DNA from 2 places in the Alteromonas sp. ABH4_457 genome. Region 1 is predicted to be linked to the other one. Evidence: predicted binding sites of a transcription regulator. Region 1 holds the regulator's gene; the other holds the start of a gene.
What was found. Region 1 encodes LexA, which represses DNA repair genes until DNA is damaged. Its sites were predicted from a motif close to TACTGTATNNNNATACAGTA; they were not measured.

Region 1 (7,276 bases):
CCTGAGCCGCGGCATAAGTGGATGTCATCGTGCCCAGTGCGAGCAACAATGCGCGATTTAGTGGTTTTTTGTTAAACATCGGATTTTCTCCTCAGAGTGTAGTCCTTTTCGGGGCTGTTATCAGCACCCGGCAAATTAACGGTTTTTATTTTTATCACTCACCGGTACGGCAGATTCCGGTGTGGCAAATGTTTAATATCTGTTAAATGTTTAACAATCATACTACGTTGATATTTGAAAAGTCTATCGTTGTCTTTTAACTGTTTGTTAAATTAGTTAAGTTTAATTTTATGATTTAATTTATATTTATTTTACATATTCTGAATGGTTATAAATCTATTTTTATATAATATATGCTATCGTTGTCTATTTGCGAAACTTTTTACAACTTGATGGATTCTCTGTCAGGTGTCTTCTGTGGCACAATGTGTTCATAAATAAACGAAGCTCGCCATAATGAAGACGGATAAGAATCTCACGGTACATGATGTCGCCCGGGTTGCCGGTGTATCAATTAAAACGGTATCGCGTGTATTAAATAATGACCCGACAGTCAGAGATAAAAATAAAGAAAAGGTGCTCAGTGCAGTGGCCGTTACCGGCTACCGGCCGGACCTCAATGCCAGGCGCCTGCGCACCAAACAGTCTTATCTTATTTGTCTCTTATATATGGACTATGCCTCGAACTCCTATTCGGCGAGACTGACATCCGGTGCTATCGAAGTGTGTGACGAAGCTGGCTACGATTTACTGGTGCGGCCGGTAAAAGACAGAACCTCGCTGGCGGAACAGGTTAAGGCACTGGCGGAACGTTCAAACCCTGACGGTTACATTCTTACGCCACCACTGTGTGATGATCAGGGAGTATTGTCAGTCATCGAAGCTGAACAAAAACCGGCGGTTAAAATTCTGCCTATGTCACTGGACGCCAACAGCTGCGTCTCCTGTGACATTGTGGCCGGCGTGAAAGAGGCGGTGAGTCATTTACTTACGCTGGGGCACCGCCGTGTTGCGATCATTAATTTTAACAATGTACACGGTGGCTTACTGCGTTATCAGGGCTATGAAGAAGCGCACCGCGATTTTGATATTCCTGTTGATACATCGCTGGTTTTTCAGGGCCCTATGTCGTCAGATGAAGAATATGAAAAGATTATCCGCCATCTGCTGTCCGGGGACGATCGCCCCACCGCATTTTTTACCTTCAATGATTATCTTGCCACTCTGGTTTACAAAGTGGCCAGCCAGCTGAAATTGCGGATCCCTTATGATGTATCGGTGATAGGTTTTGACGACGACCCTTCCAGTAAGAATCTGTGGCCACCACTCAGCACTGTGCACCAGCCGGTGGGCAATCTGGGACGCGCAGCGGCCGGCAAGCTGATCCAACAGCTTGTGTTGCATCGTCCCTATGAAGAGAAAGAAGATCTGACTTGTAAATACGTGCAGCGAAGCTCCTGCGGGCCGCTGCTCTGATATGAATATGCCGGTTGCTATCCCGCCCTCCGGAAGCTGCTCATGCTGACATCTTTCCAGAGACAGGCCTATGCATCCGGTGCTTTTACTAAAAGTACACTCTGGAACTTTACTGATTTACTGCTGCTTTATTATTTTGCCGATATACAGGGACTGGGGGCAGCGGCAGCGGGCCTGATCCTGATGGTGTCTCTGCTTGTATCCGGCGTGCTGGATATCTCGCTGTCTCTGCTTCTCGACAGATATAATTTGCACTACCAGAAAGTCATCGCCTCAGGTGCGCCGCTGACAGTACTGTCGTTCGCTATTTTGTTTTATCCCCTGCCGGCCGGTGCGGACTACCTGTTTACTTTTTATCTTGTGGTGACCATCCTCTTTCGCATTGGTTATGCACTGGTAGACATACCTCACAACGCGATGATGGGGTCACTGACCAGAGACAGCCATGAGCGGACACGTCTGTCTTCATCCCGCATTTTTTATAATTCCTGTGCAATCCTGCTCTTCGCCGCATTTGCCGGCGATACACTTGCTATGCTGGAGTCACAGGATAACGGGATGCGGACTATCTTGCTTATCACGGCAAGCGTGTTCATGCTGGTGAATATTTATTTATGTATTTTGCCGGTCTGGCGGGAAGGTAATCTGACAGCGGTCAAACACCCGCCTCCGCTCAGTAAAGCATTCCGTGCACTCCTGCGAAATAAGGCATTCATGGTACTGGCGGTATATTCATTACTGCCGTGTATCTTTATTCCGGTGTTCTACAAATCCGGCGTTTACTTCGCAAGCATGCTTTTTCACGACGAGAAGCTGACGACCTGGTTCATTATGAGTCTGGCGGCAGGAAAGCTGGTGGCGCTACCCTGGTTTAACCACCTCTCACAGCGCATGGAAAAGCATCATGCCATGATCCTTGCGCTGGCCGGGCTGGCTGTGACTTTCCTTAGCTTTCTTCTGCTGACCCCGGCCACGATGACCGGTGCATGTGTTTATTTCGCTGTTTGTGGTTTTTTCTCAGGCGGACTGCTGGTACTGGTGTGGTCAGCATTACCAGACACCATTGAGTACGGTGCGAGGGATCAGGGGATACCTAATCAGGCGCTTACCTTTGGCGCATTTCATCTGGTGATGCGGATAAGCGACGGGCTGTCTTTTGCTGTGATTGCCGGTGCGCTGGAATATGCGGCGCAGAGTGCAAACGCTGATATTGAGTCTGTGCTGTTTGTCGAAATCATTTCGCTGGTAGCCAGCGCAGGCTGTCTGCTCGGGGCTGTGGTGCTCTGGTTTTATCCTCTCACCCGGGCGGTGCATAACGCGTTAGCTACTGAAAAAGATAAGTAATGGCGCCGGGGTAAACGGCGACATTACGACCATAATTGAGTGAGTAAGGTCTGTCTTGCGTGAGCAACGCGGACTTGACGTAAAGCACTGGGTAACCAAATTAGGTAGTAGTGAATTTCATGTGTACCAACTGGCGAAGGGATCTCCATGAGTTCGCTTTGAGCAATTTGCTGCTGACATAAGAACTCGGGCATAACAGACCAACCAAAGTCTTGTGCTGACAATATGCGCTTTACGGTACTTGGAGCGGCCACTGGGAGTAATTTACTGGTATAAATCAGCTCGCTTTTTAAACGATCATCTAAGACTGGGTGGGCTGAGATTCCCAGATCACAGTGCCCCTCAAGTAACATGTCCGACACCATACTGCCGTTACCGGTGTGCATACGAATTTTCACCCCCGACTCCAATAACGGTAGCATCGGTACACTGAGTATCTCAGCTATAAAATCCGCATGTCCGACTATCTGCAAGACACCAGAGATGTCCATTGATCGAGCTCTTGCTTAAGCCAAAGCCGCCTCAGCTACTTCCAGCTTATCACCAATGTCCATGGCTAATTCATCCGCTGTGGAGGTAGGCTCGACGCCACTAGAAGAACGCTCAAATAAAGGTCGCCCAATGGCCACCTCTAGTCCTGCAATGTGTTGTGATACAGCAGGTTGCGTCAAGTTAAGTGACCGCGCTGTATAAAATTAATCCGTGATAACCATAAAGCCATTGCTTCTGCCATGAGCGAAGATTTTGGACACCGTAGCTTATATCAGTCTTACGTGGCCGATATGGTAACAACCAGTAATATGTTGCAACACGCCATCGATAATCTCGATACCTGGATGGAGGCAGAACAAACCGCCTCACCTGATCCTGAAATGCACACTGAAATACAGTTTCAACCGTTAGGGATTGTTGGTGTCATTAGTCCCTGGAATTTTCCAATCAATTTAGCATTTGGACCGTTAGCTGGTGTATTTTCAGCGGGTAATAGCGCCATGTTAAAACCTTCTGAACTGACGCCTGAGACTTCAGAATTATTGGCTGAGTTAGTGGCCCGTTACTTCGGCCCTGAAGAGCTAACCGTAGTACTAGGGGATGCGTGCTGCTGCAGAGAACCTTGTGCCAGTGACTCTGGAACTGGGTGGAAAGTCGCCTGTTATGGTGGCTAAAGGTGCTGACCTGAGCAAAGCAGTTGAGCGCACATTAACGATTAAATCCTTTAATGCAGGTCAAATTTGCCTGTCACCAGATTACGTTTTGCTGCCTGCAGAGCAAACTCAAGCGTTCAAAGCTCAAGCGCGAGAATTTATGGGACAAACCTTCCCAAGCATTCAAGAAAATACCGATTACACCGCAATCATTAACGAACACCATTACCAGCGCTTAGTCGATCTATTAGAAGATGCACGTCAAAAAGGCGCAGAGATCATCAATCTTGCGCCGCAAAATGAACCGGCTTATGACGCCTCAAGCCGTAAAATCGCTCCGCATCTAGTGATTGGGACAACCGACGATATGGCAATCATACAGGAAGAAATATTTGGTCCATTATTGCCCATTCGTCTGTATCAATAAGAGGACGAGGCAATTGATTACATCAATCAACACCCTCGCCCTTTAGCCGCCTATTACTTCAATGAGGACAGCACAGCAAGTATTTGCACAACAAACGACTTCCGGAGCGCTGGTCATCAACGACGTCATGACCCATGTATCTATTGATGAGCTGCCTTTTGGTGGTGTGGGCGCGTCAGGTATGGGGGCTTACCATGGTATTCATGGCTTCCGCCAGTTCTCTCATGCCAGGGCGGTGGTAGTACAAAGCGAAGCGGGTGTATCAAATCTTCGATTGCGAGCACCGTATGCAGACAAACAAGCAGCCGTAGACGCTTTTTTTTAATCATTGATTCATCCATATTGTTAAAAGATAGAGAGGTTTATATGAAAATCTTAATGGTACTTACATCGCATAATGAGCTGGGTAACACCGGTGAAAAAACAGGCTTTTGGTTGGAGGAGTTTGCAGCGCCTTACTACACCTTTACAGATGCTGGTGCTGAGTTGGTGTTGGCTTCACCTCTGGGGGGACAACCACCTCTGGATCCGAAAAGTGATTTGCCTGATTTTCAAACCCCTGCGACTGAGCGATTTAAGCAAGACCAACAGGCGCAGCAAGTACTGGCGAACACTGTCAAACTTGAAAACGTGTCACACACAGATTTTGATGCGGTGTTTTATCCGGGCGGCCATGGCCCCCTGTGGGATCTTGCTGAGTCAGAACAGTCTGTTTCACTGATCGAAGCGTTTGAGCGGGCAGGCAAGCCAATCAGTTTTGTGTGTCATGCCCCTGGGGTCCTGCGTCATGTAAAAACTGATAACGGCGAGCCGCTTATCAAAGGTCGTAAAGTTACTGGCTTTACTAACGGAGAAGAAGCGGGGGTGGAGTTGACTGATGTGGTGCCATTCTTGATAGAAGATGAATTCATTCGTCTTGGCGGTCACTATGAAAAAGGTGCGGACTGGGAGCCTCACGTAGTTGAAGATGGCCGATTGATTACAGGCCAAAATCCAGCCAGCTCCGAAGCTGTCGCGCAAGCCTTGATTAAACAACTTGCATAATCTCCCTCAAATTTAGCCGGTGGCGTTCTGATTAGGAGGCCCCTGGCTAAAATTTCTTGATAAGAAGATACCTTTTTATTCCCAAGGAGAACTAAAACAGCGTATTACAATGTACAACTAATGCATATCGTTGCAATGAAAACCAGGCGCTGTTAACTGCGCCCCCTGAATAAGCGTAATAATTTCGCCGGCAGCCCTTGTCAAACCAGCGCAACTGTATATACTCACAGGAACTGTATAGAAAAACAGGGCTGTTTATGCGTCCACTTACTCCAAGACAAACGGAAGTTCTCGAACTGATCAAAACCACCATGCTGGAAACCGGCATGCCGCCCACCCGTGCGGAAATTGCGAAGCAATTAGGGTTTAAATCAGCTAATGCAGCAGAAGAGCATTTAAAGGCGCTGGCCCGTAAAGGTGTAATCGAAATTCTGGCGGGTACCTCACGGGGTATAAAGCTGAATATTCCGCTGGAAGCAGAAAACGATGAAGACGCAGGCTTACCGTTAATCGGCCGTGTTGCGGCAGGTGAACCTATTCTGGCGCAGGAACATGTGGAAATGCATTACAAGGTCGACCCTGATCTGTTCCACCCCCGTGCGGATTTCCTGTTACGTGTAAACGGTATGAGTATGAAAGATATCGGTATTCTGGATGGTGATCTACTTGCCGTTCACCGAACTACTGACGTGCACAATGGGCAGGTAGTTGTTGCCAGGGTTGATGAGGATGTCACGGTAAAACGTCTGGAAAAACGCGGCCGCGAAGTTTGGCTGCATGCAGAAAATGAAGAATTCGATACCATAAAGGTGGATCTTGCTGCTGAACCATTCAACATTGAAGGTCTGGCTGTAGGTGTAATCCGCAATGCTGACTGGATGTAAGTCCTTTCGCTAAGCGCGGTGCAATAACTATTGTGTGCGCTGGCCACAGCGCTAAAAATTGGAAGGGCGATGATATAAACCATCATCGCCCTTTTTCTTTACTATTGGCTGGTATGTGCAAAGTGCAGTGTCTTGAGCGCCAGCAGAAAAACATCAGCATTGTCTTCACCACTGACATTTTTTACTACAGTAACCGCTGTTTTATGTTCACGGCAAAGAATGGTCATTGTAATGCCGCCCATACTGCCACCTGAGTGCATCACTGCATCAGGAATATCGTCCATCAAAGCCAGCGCGCTCACGTTATCTTTATACGCTTTACGTTTTTTGTAATCGCCAAAACCGGTTTTCCAGCCTATGCCGAAGCCCACGGTTTCACCATTGTTAAGCCTGGCAGGAGTAAACATGGCGCGGGTAGTCTCTGGTTTCAGGTAATCGCTTGCCACATGGGCTACAGCAAACCGGACAATATCTGACGGCGTAGAAATAAAACCGCCGCCGGCCCATTTATAGCTGTGATCCGTTTGTGGCGCATTAATCAGCTCACCTTCGTGTACGGTGTAAGGTCTCGCCCGGTGATCGATGATGGTGTACTGGTCGTCAAATACCGTGTTGTCCAGTTTCAGCGGCGCGAACACTTCTTCGTTTATGATGGCGCGGAAATCCCGGGACGCGTCAGCCCCTTCCATTGCGGCACTGACCAGTGTCCAGGCAAACGTTGAATAACGGTGATCTGTGCCGGGTGCAAACAGCAGTGGATCATCTTTAAACATCGCCAGTGCACTGTCGATATCCGGATAACTTTCATTCAGAAGGAATTCATTGGCACCTTCTTTGTAGTGCCTGATGCCTGCTGTATGTGAGGTAAGCTGGCGCAGAGTAATGACCGGTTTATCAGCAGGCCATGCGCTGACGTATTCAGTTACCGGTTTATCCAGATCAATGTTGCCCGCTTC
Region 2 (7,276 bases), on a different contig from region 1:
TGTGAAGGAGAGTAATATGGCTGAACCGTTACCCGATCTGATTGAAGAACTCGTATCAGAGGCGCAAAACGACGATCCCGCTGCCGTATTAACCACACTGGCCAGTGAAGACGATGTTTCTGTTGCAACAGTCCTTGAATCGTTACCGGTAGAGCACCGGATTGCCACCTGGGAAGGCTTGCCCCGGGACAGAAAAATCGACGTGCTGGTAGAGATGCGTAGCGATCCGCGGGAAATCCTCATCGACGCCACGCCTGACAGTGAATGGTCACTGATGTTTGCCGACATCGAAGCTGAATCACTGCTGGAACTGATGGATTCACTGCCGTCACGGTTGATTGATCTCGCATTTAAAGCACTGGATACCCAGCAACAGGTATTCTTCCGTGAAGCGACACAGTTCAGTGATGACGAAATCGGTCACTGGCTCTCCCACGAACAACTGGTATTGCCTATCAACGCAAAAGTGCGTGATGCATTGCGGCTTATCCGCCGTAATGTGCCGGGGCACTGTGACACCCTTTTTCTGACCAACCGCTCCGGTCAGTTTTCAGCAGCGGTAAAGCTAACCAAAGTGTTCGGCGCGCCGGAGCATGTGCCTCTGGTGGAGTTGACGGTTGAGAATATGCCTGTGCTTAAGGGGACCGACGATACCACCGCGGCGTCTTTGCAATTACAACGTTCGGGCTTTGCATCATTACCTGTGGTGGATGACTGCAATAAGTTACTGGGACGGCTGGATGTAACGTCCGCCAGTGAGCTGGTGAATGAAAATTATGAACGTCAGGTGATGGCATCTGCCGGTATGGATGAAGACGAGGATTTATTCTCGCCTGTCGCGAAGAGTGCCCGCAACCGTGCACTCTGGTTGGGTATCAACCTGCTCACAGCGTTTCTGGCGTCCTGGTTTATCGGTATGTTTGAAGGCACGTTACAACAGGTTGTGGCACTGGCGGTGCTGATGCCGGTGGTTGCCAGTATGGGCGGCATTGCCGGCAGCCAGACACTCACACTGATTGTCCGTGGTCTGGCACTTGGGCAGGTAACCAAAGCTAACTTCCGTGCCCTGATGATGAAAGAGCTTAAAGTTGGCGGCCTGAACGGCGTGATCTGGGCCATCATTATTGGCATAGTGGCCTCTTTCTGGTTCTCAAGTGCGGCGCTGGGCGTGGTGATTTGTCTGGCAATTCTGGTGAACATCGTGTCAGCAGCCCTGGCCGGTGTATTTCTGCCTGTGTTGCTGGAAAAACTGAATATCGACCCTGCGCTCAGCGGCTCGGTGATCCTCACCACCGTGACCGATATTGTAGGATTTGTTGCCTTTCTTGGTCTGGGTACCCTGTTTCTGCTCTAGCGCCGGCAGACCATCATAAGTGCCCGGCATTTTACCGGTACAGACTTGCTTCGGTTTGTACCGGCAGGAGACAATGTAACTTTCTCTTCTAACAAGGAACGTCATTGAACGACTTGCAAAGCCTTGCAGCATCCCGCGCTACCCGTACCGGTGTAATTTGTGCCATCACGGCCTACATGATGTGGGGCGTAGCGCCGGTCTATTTTAAACAGCTTCATGTTCTGCCGGCCATGGATGTGCTGATGCACAGAATTATCTGGTCTGCGGTCATTCTGCTGGTGTTAGTGCTGGCACTGAAGCAAGGGCCAAAGGTGATGGCAGCACTGCGCAGCCGCAAAGTGATGCAGGTGCTGTTTTTTGCGGGTTTACTTCTGGGAGCAAACTGGCTGCTTTTTATCTGGGCGATCAACAATGACCATTTGCTTGATGCCAGTCTGGGTTACTATATCAATCCGCTGATCAATGTGTTCTTCGGCCGTTTGTTCCTGGGTGAAGTGTTGCGTCCGGCGCAGAAAGTGGCGGTTGGTCTGGCTGCAACCGGCGTCACTATTCTCATTGTGACTTATGGTCAACTTCCCTGGATTGCGCTGGTGCTGGCGATGACTTTCAGTGTGTATGGTTTGTTGAGAAAGAAAGTGGCGGTGGACTCATTGCCCGGACTCTTCATTGAAACAACCCTGTTGTTACCTTTCGCGCTGATTTACTGGGTAGGGTTTGCCAGTGAACACAGCAATATGTTGCATAATGACTGGCAACTTAATGCACTGCTGTTTGCGGCGGGTATTGTAACCACTGCGCCATTGCTGTGCTTTACTGCCGCAGCCCGCCGTATCATGTATTCCACGCTGGGGTTCTTCCAGTATATCGGACCGTCAATCATGTTTATGCTGGCGCTGTTTGTTTACGGCGAGCCCTTTGATATGACCAAAATGGTTACATTTGTTTTTGTGTGGCTGGCTTTGGTGGTATTCAGTACCGATTCGTTGCGGGCCTACCGTCAGCAACGTAAAAAGCTTCAGATTGCGCGGGAGCAAACCTGATTACGACCCTGAGATTTGGCGGTGTAAAGCAGTTTGTCTGCATCGCCGAGCAGGGTTTCAAGGTTGTCATCGAAAGCACTGATTAATCCGATACTCGCTGTCACACTAAGCAACTTATCTTTGTAGAGTACCGGAGTTTCTGCAACTACCGCGCGGAAATTTTCAATCCGCCTGAGGGCATCTTCAGATGCCATATCCGGCAGATAAATACAGAACTCTTCACCGCCGAATCGTGCTGCCGGTACATCGTTAAACAGCGAGCTGATTAACTCTGCCACCGTTTTCAGCACGGCATCACCGGCATCGTGGCCGTAGGTGTCATTAATGCGTTTGAAATGGTCAAGGTCTACAAGGGCCAGTGACTGGCGTTCCACATGCTGGCGGTAGCGGGTGGCTACCGTGTAGAAAAAGTGACGGCGGTTCGGCAGGCCTGTCAGATAGTCAGAATTGGCGACCCGGCGGATGGTTTCCACGCTTTCCAGCAATTCAAGGTTTTGCATCACCCTGCACAGAAACTCTTCGTGACAGAAGGGGCTGCGCAGAAAGTCATTGGCACCGCTTTTGAGGAATGTTGCCGGCAAAATACCGGATTTTCCTGACGCAATACCGATAATCGCCATTTCTTCTTTAGCATATGCGCGGCGTAATTCCGCAATGTACTGGACGCCCTGGTCATCATCAATGCTATAGTCGATGAGCATCAACTGAATGTAGGGGTGTTCAGCAAGGTGCTCCTGCGCCTGCGCTTGTCCGCTGGCTGAGTAGACCAGGAAGTTATGTCGGCGGAGCAGGGAAACCATGGCCTGACGACTGCTGCGCTTGTCGTCCACCACCAGTACACCCACACTTTTGTTTTTATCGAGTCTGGCCAGAAGGCGGCTCAGATAGTCATAGATCTGATGATTTTCCTTTACCAGATAATCCACAATTTCTCTGCTGAGTATCGCTTTGCGGGTATCGTCGCTGGCGTTGTCGGTAACGACAATGGTGGGCACAAAAGCATTGATGGTGAAATCAATGGCTTCTCCGTGAGGAGCATCAGGCAGCGCATAGGCTACCACGGCACAAAGATATTCTTCAGGCATGGACGCAGAAAAGCGCATCTGTGCCTCGCTGAGAGAATTTGCCCCTTCGGGAATTAAACCGGCTTTTTTCACCAGTTTGGACACGAGCTGCAAGCTTTTCTGGCTATTTTCAATGACCAGTACTTTTCTTTGCATATCGTGCCTCAGTTGAATGAAATCGCTGCTTTAGCGGTTAATTAAATAATATCGGCTGACCGCAGGTGAAATTTAGAGTGGCTGCAATTTAGCATAGGCCAGTACCAGCCATTTGCTGCCGAATTCGTCGAAATTCACCTGCACTCTGGCGTGATCGCCGGAACCTTCATAGTTCAGTACCACGCCCTCACCGAATTTGCGGTGCATGACACGCTGACCCAACTGAAACCCGGTTTGTTCAAAACTTTCGTGAGACGTTGCCCTTGAAAAGCGGTTATGAACAGGGCGGGATACAGTTGATTTTAGCCGTACTTCTTCCACGCATTCCGAAGGAATTTCGCGGATAAACCGTGACGCCGTGTGATACTTGTCCTGACCATAAAGCCGGCGGCTTTCCGCATAGGTAATAAAGAGCTTTTTCATGGCCCGTGTCATACCCACGTAGGCCAGACGGCGTTCCTCTTCCATACGGCCGGGCTCATCATTGGTCATCTGGCTGGGGAACATGCCTTCTTCAACACCGGCCATAAAAACCAGCGGAAACTCCAGGCCTTTGGCGGTGTGAATGGTCATCATCTGAACCGCATCCTGGTCGGTGTCAGCCTGTGTTTCACCGGCTTCCAGTGAGGCATGAGCCAGAAATGCACTCAGCGGCGTCATTTCATCGGCTTCTTCCGGCACGATAAACTGCTTACAAGCTGTGACCAGTTCCTCAAGGTTTTCCAGGCGTGCCTGTGCTTTTTCACCTTTTTCAGCCTGATACATGGCATATAAGCCGGAATGTTTGATAGCTTTGTCGGCCTGTTCTTCCAGTGGTAAATCTGCCATTGCCTGTTCAAGATCGGTTATCAGTACAATAAAACTCTGCAAGGCGTTAGCTGCACGTCCTTTCAGGGAACCGTCGGTAAGTAACAAATTACTGGCCTGCCACAACGAGCAGTTGTGCGCTCTGGCCGTCTCACGGATAGCTGACAGGGTTTTCTCACCCATGCCGCGGCTGGGTGTATTAACTACCCGCTCATAGGCAGCGTCATCATGAGGGTGGTTAACCATGCGCAGATAACCCAGCGCATCTTTAATTTCCTGGCGTTCGAAGAATCGCAGACCACCGTAAATCCGGTAAGCCAGTCCTTCATGCAACAGCGCTTCTTCCAGTACACGGGACTGGGCATTGTTGCGGTATAAAATGGCACTTTCACTCAGGGCATTACCCTGCTGCAGCCAGCTTTTAATTTGCGACACAATAAAGCGGGCTTCATCCAGTTCGTTGAAACCGGCATATACAGATACCAGTTCACCGTCAGCACCGTCAGTCCAGAGCTCTTTGCCGAGCCGGCCGGTGTTGTTGTCGATCACCGCGTTTGCGGCTTTCAGAATTGTGCTGGTGGAGCGGTAATTCTGTTCAAGACGGATGGTTTCCGGCTTCGGGAAGTCCTTCAGAAACTTATGTATATTATCGACATTTGCACCCCGCCAGCCATAAATTGACTGATCGTCGTCGCCGACGATCATTATGGTGTTTTCGCCGGTGCTGCACAGCATGCGAAGCCAGGCATACTGAATGTTATTGGTGTCCTGGAATTCGTCGACCAGTACCGCACGGAAACGTTTTTGATAGTGAGCCAGAATCTCCGGATTACGGGCCCACAACTCATGCGCCCGCAAAAGCAGTTCGGCAAAATCAACCAGCCCGGAGCGGTCACAGGACTCTTGGTAGGCCGCATAAATATCGCGCATCTTCTGCTGGGTATGATCGTTATGGGTATCGATGTGCTGGGGTCTTAAGCCTTCATCTTTATTGCCATTGATGTACCACTGTACCTGTCTTGGCGGCCAGTGTTTCTCATCCAGATTCAGCGCTTTCAGAATACGGCGGATCAGCCGGTACTGGTCGTCAGAATCCAGAATTTGGAAATTTTCCGGCAAGCCGGCTTCGGCGTGATGTGCTCTGAGTAGACGATGCGCCAGGCCGTGGAAGGTACCCATCCACATGGTGTGCATGCTGCGCTTCATCAGATGTTCAATCCGGCCGCGCATTTCCTTGGCTGCTTTATTCGTGAAGGTTACCGCCAGAATTGAAAATGGCGCGATGTTCTCTACTTCCATCAGCCAGGCGATGCGGTGAACCAGTACCCGTGTTTTGCCACTACCGGCGCCTGCAAGCACCAGCATGTTCGACTGAGGGGCAGCAACGGCTTCGCGTTGTTTGTCATTTAGGTCGTCGAGAAGTAAAGATACATCCATCGGGCAGATCACCAGCGTAATTAATTTCAGACCGGCAGATTATGCCAGAGCAGGCTGTGAATTTATACAGTAAGGCAAAGGGAATCACTATTCTACCGTGCCATGTGACTGATGTTAAAAAGAAGTCTCAAAATTAGACTAAAGGCTAAGTGTGTGGAAAATATACACTTTGTTAGAGTTTACCTGTACAGTGCTATTCACACAGGAAATAGTATTCAAGGTGTCGGGTGCGTAGCGTAAATAAAATGGCTATGCGCGGAGGGTAGGAAACCTTGCCCTTTTTGCGCCTTAAATGACGGGATAGTCATGGATTACAACGTAGATAACGAAACCATTGATTTCGATAAACTGATTATCGAAATTTATGACGCAGCACTCACCCGTAAATGGGGCAGAGTGCTGGCGCAGTGCAATAAAGTGTTTCTGGCCAACAAAACATTTCTCGTACTTCGCGATGTGATCAACGACAGAGAAGTTGCCTGGCGTATGAAGACCGCCGGTGACGGTTGCCCGTCCTTTCCACCTGAAGTAGATTTATCTTCACTCTCCGCCCTGAAACCTTTTTTCTTCCGGCTTCATGAAGGGGATATCTTTGATACCTGTTCACCCGCATTTCGAAGTTCAGAATATTTTACAGCTATTGCAGGGAAAGTACTGACTCCGCTGGATGCAGAAAAAACACTGGCAGCACTGGTGTTGCGGGACGAACGCTACGAAGCATATCTTGGTGTATGCCGTCCGGAGCAGGATGACGATTTTTCAAAATACGAAGAAGTTGCTTTCAAACGTTTAGTGCCGCACTTTGTCCGCGCAGCCCGTTTCTTCCGTGATGAAGAAATATTTCGTCAGCAAAGACAACTGGCGCAGGGCGTTTACGAACACATTAAAACGGCATTTGTGGTGTGTGACAGCCAGTTAAGGGTGCAGGCCTGTAACAGTCAGGCAGAGCAATACCTGAATTCAGGTAAAGCCGTTGCGCTCAACAAAAAACGCCTTGTTTTTGCCATGCCACATCAGCACACCCGTTTTTGCGACAAAGTTCAAGCTTGCCTATCAGGCGCTGAGAAGGACGAAGTGGTGCACGTTGTTGATGATAACGTGGACGTGATTGAAATCTTCCATATTCACCGGCTTGCCTCTCAGGCAGAAGAGGAGCGGCGTGAGCCGTTAGCCGTTGTAAATATTGTATCCAGAGGAAAACCGGACTGGCAGAACATTCAGTCTTGCTACGCGCTTAACAAGCGGGAAGTATTGATTGCGCGCATGTTGTATAAGTGCGCTTCCTACCGTGATATTGCAGCGGCTGCGGGACTGACTACCGGTGAGGTGGATATTCAGGTACAACGTCTGATAAAAGCCATGGGCGTTAAAAATGAAGAAAACCTTATTGATAAGCTGGCCATGTTTTCCGGTACCGC

Region 2: a site for LexA is predicted at 5,911-5,930, ahead of uvrD (DNA helicase II). Genes of this name have one in related genera too.

Annotation. Positions count from the first base shown of each region.
Region 1 covers NZ_JBSWXN010000002.1:601,584-608,859, reverse strand. The annotation lists gene ACXAGR_RS05865 (TonB-dependent receptor) at 1-79, opposite strand, end outside; gene ACXAGR_RS05860 (LacI family DNA-binding transcriptional regulator) at 457-1,476, shown strand; gene ACXAGR_RS05855 (MFS transporter) at 1,519-2,820, shown strand; gene ACXAGR_RS05850 (LysR substrate-binding domain-containing protein) at 2,844-3,311, opposite strand; partial or broken gene ACXAGR_RS05845 (helix-turn-helix domain-containing protein) at 3,327-3,494, opposite strand; gene ACXAGR_RS05840 (aldehyde dehydrogenase family protein) at 3,510-3,986, shown strand; gene ACXAGR_RS05835 (aldehyde dehydrogenase family protein) at 3,913-4,392, shown strand; gene ACXAGR_RS05830 (aldehyde dehydrogenase family protein) at 4,454-4,717, shown strand; gene ACXAGR_RS05825 (type 1 glutamine amidotransferase domain-containing protein) at 4,759-5,436, shown strand; gene lexA (transcriptional repressor LexA) at 5,694-6,320, shown strand; gene ACXAGR_RS05815 (serine hydrolase domain-containing protein) at 6,422-7,276, opposite strand, start outside.
Region 2 covers NZ_JBSWXN010000003.1:127,442-134,717, reverse strand. The annotation lists gene ACXAGR_RS07100 (magnesium transporter) at 17-1,354, shown strand; gene rarD (EamA family transporter RarD) at 1,468-2,394, shown strand; gene ACXAGR_RS07090 (GGDEF domain-containing response regulator) at 2,370-3,614, opposite strand; gene uvrD (DNA helicase II) at 3,687-5,858, opposite strand; gene ACXAGR_RS07080 (helix-turn-helix transcriptional regulator) at 6,165-7,276, shown strand, end outside.